DNA from 2 places in the Ensifer sp. PDNC004 genome. Region 2 is predicted to be linked to the other one. Evidence: predicted binding sites of a transcription regulator. Region 2 holds the regulator's gene; the other holds the start of a gene.
The links. The regulator PhoB, encoded in region 2, activates phosphate uptake and scavenging genes when phosphate is short. The targets are predictions, from matches to a motif close to TGTCATNNANCTGTCAT.
Positions count from the first base shown of each region.

Region 1: a site for PhoB is predicted at 1,326-1,342, ahead of JVX98_RS22645 (NAD-glutamate dehydrogenase). Genes of this name have one in related genera too.

Region 1 covers NZ_CP070353.1:2,958,726-2,960,926, forward strand. Annotated here, with positions in the region: gene JVX98_RS22645 (NAD-glutamate dehydrogenase) at 1-1,100, opposite strand, end outside; partial or broken gene pdxY (pyridoxal kinase PdxY) at 1,386-2,201, shown strand, end outside.
Region 2 covers NZ_CP070353.1:2,380,147-2,382,347, forward strand. Annotated here, with positions in the region: gene JVX98_RS19820 (GcrA family cell cycle regulator) at 64-585, shown strand; gene phoB (phosphate regulon transcriptional regulator PhoB) at 654-1,337, opposite strand; gene phoU (phosphate signaling complex protein PhoU) at 1,540-2,201, opposite strand, start outside.

The DNA.
Region 1 (2,201 bases), 580 kb from region 2:
TCCAGCGTGTTGGCCAGCATCTTGCCGGAATGGCTTTGCGGATCATAACCGAAGTGATCGACGATCTTTTCGATCTTGTGGCGCAGAAGCGGAATTTCAGCCGCCTGGCGGGTGTAGGCCGAGGAGGTGAACAGGCCGACGATGCGCAACTCGCCAGCGACGTTGCCATCGGCGTCGAAGCGCTTGACGCCGATGTAGTCCATGTAGGCGCGGCGATGCACGACCGACTTGACGTTGGCCTTGGTGACGATCAGGAAATCGGGGCCATCGAGGAAGGCGAGAATTTCAGGTGTGGTCAGCACCGCGTCCTTGCCCTGGCGCAGAACGCGCACATCCGGGTTGGAGAGGATGCCGAGGCCCCTGCCCTTGCCGCGTTCGACGGCTGCCTTCTCGCCCTTGCCCGAGTAGGTGTATTCGCGCATGCCGAGGAAGGTGAAGTTGTTGTCTCGCAGCCAGCGAAGGAAGGCGAGCGCCTCGTCGCGGTCGCTCTTCTTGCGCGTCGCGTTGTAGGTTTCGAGTTCCGACATGGCCTGATCGAGCAAGGTCGTCATCGCCGGCCAGTCGTGCACGGTCTGGTGGACCTGCTCCAGCACGTCGCGGATGCGGTTGCTGAGCTGCTCCGCCTCGACGGGCGCAAGCTTGGTCAGGTGGATCTGGATATGGCTGACGCGGTGCGACGGATCGCTTTCCTCTTCCGGATCGAAGAGCTTTGCCGGCTTGCCCGGTTCCTTGACCAGGATGGGATGGATCGCGAGGTGAATGTCACGGTGGGTGCTGGTGATTTCCCCCATGACCGAGTCATAGAGGAACGGCATGTTGCGTTCGGTTACGGCGATGACCGATACCTCGGTACCACCCGGCACGATGCCGGCGACGGCTTCGACCGAAACCTGCGGCTTGCCGCCATCCCAGCGGGCGAGTTCACGAGCCGCATGGGCTGCGGTCAGCGCCAGCATGTCCGCCGAATAGAGATCGAGGTCATCGTTGCTGGCTCCACCGAAGAGGATCTCCGGCGCCAGCGCCTCGACGCCCAGTTTGATGGCGGCCGCCTTCGCTGCGTCGATGTGTCTGTCCCGCTTCGGATTGTATTTCACGCCCATGAAGTCTCTCCCATTCATGATAGGCCAAACCCTATCAGAACCATGGCTAATGGCGACCGCTTTTTACGCTGATTTCGGCAAAATCGAGCCCAAAATCGGAGAATTTCACGTGAAAACAGCTTAAATCCATTTAAATCGAAGGTAATTTCGCGAAAATTGCTCGAAAATCGAAGAAAAAGCACGAAAACGCCAGAGGCTTCTCCGGAGCCTATCTGCCATCGGCTGTTGACAGGGCGGTGACAGTCGGGTGAACAGAGTTTCGAGATCGTAGGATTGGACTGGTCGATGCCCGAAATGCCCTCCCTGCCCGGCGCCGTCATCGTCATCTCGAGCCATGTCGTGCGCGGCAAGGTGGGCAACAGGGCCGTGGTCTTCGCGCTGGAGACCCTGGGGCATCCGGTCTGGGCCCTGCCGACCGTCATCCTCCCCTGGCATCCGGGTCATGGCCCCTCGACGCGGATCGCCATTTCCGATCAGGATTTCGGGGCGGTGATCGATGACCTTATTGCAGCACCCTGGGCCGGAGAGGTGCGCGCCGTGCTTTCGGGCTACCTCGGCTCGGCGGGACAGGCGGAAGCCGTGGCGCGGCTGGTGACGGCGCTGAAGGAGCGCGATCCCAAGCTGATCTATGCCTGCGACCCCGTGGTCGGCGATGCCGGCGGTCTCTATGTGCCGGAAACCACGGCGGTTGCCATTCGCGACCGCCTGCTGCCGCTTGCAAATCTTGCGACCCCCGAACCGCTACGAGCTCGCCTGGCTCGCTGGCGCGACGCTGGAGACGAACACGGCGATCCTCGACGCGGCGCTCGGCCTCGGTCCGGCCCGCGTGCTGGTCACGTCCGCCGTACCGATGATGAGCGGCGGGACCGGCAATCTCTTTCTTTCGGGCAACCACGCGCTGCTTGCCGAACATCGTCTGGTCGAAAACCCGCCGAACGGCACGGGTGACCTGTTGGCGGCGGTGTTTCTCGCCCGGATCCTTGAAGGACTTTCAGAGGAACGCGCCTTGCAGATGGCGACGGCGAGCGTATTTGAGATCATCGCGCGGAGCGTCAAGCGCGGCGCAGATGAATTGACCATCGAGCAGGACGCGTCGAGCCT
Region 2 (2,201 bases):
GGTTCAGCCGGGGTGCGGTGAGGGATTCTGCCATCCCCAACGCTGAGAACGGAGAGTGCAGAAATGAACTGGACTGACGAGCGGGTGGAGAAACTGAAGAAGCTTTGGTCCGAGGGCCTGAGCGCAAGCCAGATCGCGGCACAGCTCGGCGGCGTCAGCCGTAACGCTGTCATCGGCAAGGTTCACCGCCTGAGCCTGCCAGGTCGCGCCAAGGCCGGTGGCAGCACCACGACGGCGGCCCGTCCGAAGCGCCCGACTTCGGCACCGCGCGCGCCGAACTACGCTTCGCGCGTTTCGACCCGCCCGGTTGCACGCGCGGCCGGCGCTGTCGTTCTCAAGGAAGAAATCGAAGTCGATCTCGTTGCCGAGCAGGATTTCAGCACTCGGACCGACGTTGTCGTGCCGATGTCGCGTCGCCTCGAGCTGACCCAGCTTACCGAGCGCACCTGCAAGTGGCCGATCGGCGACCCGCTGAAGGAAGAGTTTCACTTCTGCGGCAACGATTCCCCGGAAGCCTCGCCTTACTGCACCTTCCATGCGCGGCTGGCCTACCAGCCGTCGGGGGAGCGCCGCAGGGCCCGCTAAGAAGCCGGACAGCATCACAAAAAAAGGGGCCGATCGGTCCCTTTTTTTGTTGGCGACTTTCAGACCGCTCAGCTTTCGAGCGAATAGCCGGCGCCGCGAACGGTGCGGATGACGTCGGGCATGTTCGAGAAGTTCAGAGCCTTGCGCAGACGACCGACATGCACGTCGACGGTGCGCTCGTCGACATAGATGTCATGCCCCCAGACGCCATCCAGAAGCTGCGAGCGAGAGAAGACGCGGCCCGGCGAGGACATCAGGAACTCCAGAAGACGGAACTCGGTCGGGCCGAGGCGCACTTCGCGGCTGCGGCGATGAACGCGGTGGGTCTCGCGGTCGAGTTCGATGTCGCCGCAGCGAAGCAGCGTCGAGAGCACCTCGGGCTTTGCCCGGCGCAGCATCGCCTTGACGCGCGCCATCAGCTCCGGCGTCGAGAAGGGCTTGACCACATAGTCGTCGGCACCGGTCGCCAGACCCCGGACGCGCTCGCTTTCCTCGCCGCGCGCCGTCAGCATGATGATCGGCAGACGTTCGGTCTCCGGGCGCTGGCGCAGCCGGCGGCAAAGCTCGATGCCGGAAACACCGGGCAGCATCCAGTCGAGGATAAGCAGGTCGGGCAGCCGCTCCTGAAGCCGGATCTCCGCCTCGTCGCCCCTGAGGATCGTGTCGACGTCGAAGCCTTCGGCTTCCAGATTGTAACGCAGCAGAACGCTCAGCGCCTCTTCGTCTTCGACTACGGCGATTTTTGGCAACATCAGGTAACGTCTCCTTACCGCGGGCGGCCTTTGGGCTCATCGGCCCGGCCGGCGCTCAGACACTCTAAATCTGGAGCACATCCGCCGATTTCAAAGGCGGGGCGAAAACCGCGTGCTTCAGATACAGGAACTCGGGGCCGCGACCGAAGCCGCGACCGGATCAGATTTCAAAGGGCATGCATGCTTGCGGCGCGCTTGGCGCTCAGTCGTTGACCGAGCCCAGCGTCGACGTGGTGTCATCCTTCGGACGCTCGCCTTCCGGCTGGGCGCCCGTCGCCATGTAATAGATCGTCTCAGCGATATTGGTCGCATGGTCGCCGATGCGCTCGATGTTCTTGGCGCAGAACAGAAGATGCGTGCAGGGCGTGATGTTGCGCGGATCTTCCATCATGTAGGTCAGAAGCTCGCGGAACAGCGAGGTGTAGATCGCATCGATCTCCTCGTCGCGCTCGCGGATGCTGTTGGCCTTCTCAGGCGAGCGCGAAGCGTAGACGTCGAGCACCTCCTTGAGCTGGACGAGAGCAAGCTCTGCCAGGTGCTCCAGGCCGCGGGCGAGCTTGCGCGGAATGCCGGATCCGGCAACCGCGATCACGCGCTTGGCGGTGTTCTTGCCAAGGTCGCCGACGCGTTCCAGATCGGAGGCGATGCGGATCGACCCCATGATCTCGCGCAGGTCGGCGGCGACCGGCTGGCGCTTGGCGATCGTGACGATCGCCTTCTCGCCGATCTGGCGCTCGGCGTCGTCGAGAACGGTGTCGTCCGAGATCACCTTCTGTGCGAGAGCGAGGTCGGAATTGACCAGCGCGCGAACGGATTCGGCGACCATCTGCTCGGCGAGACCGCCCATCTCCGAGATGCGGCGCG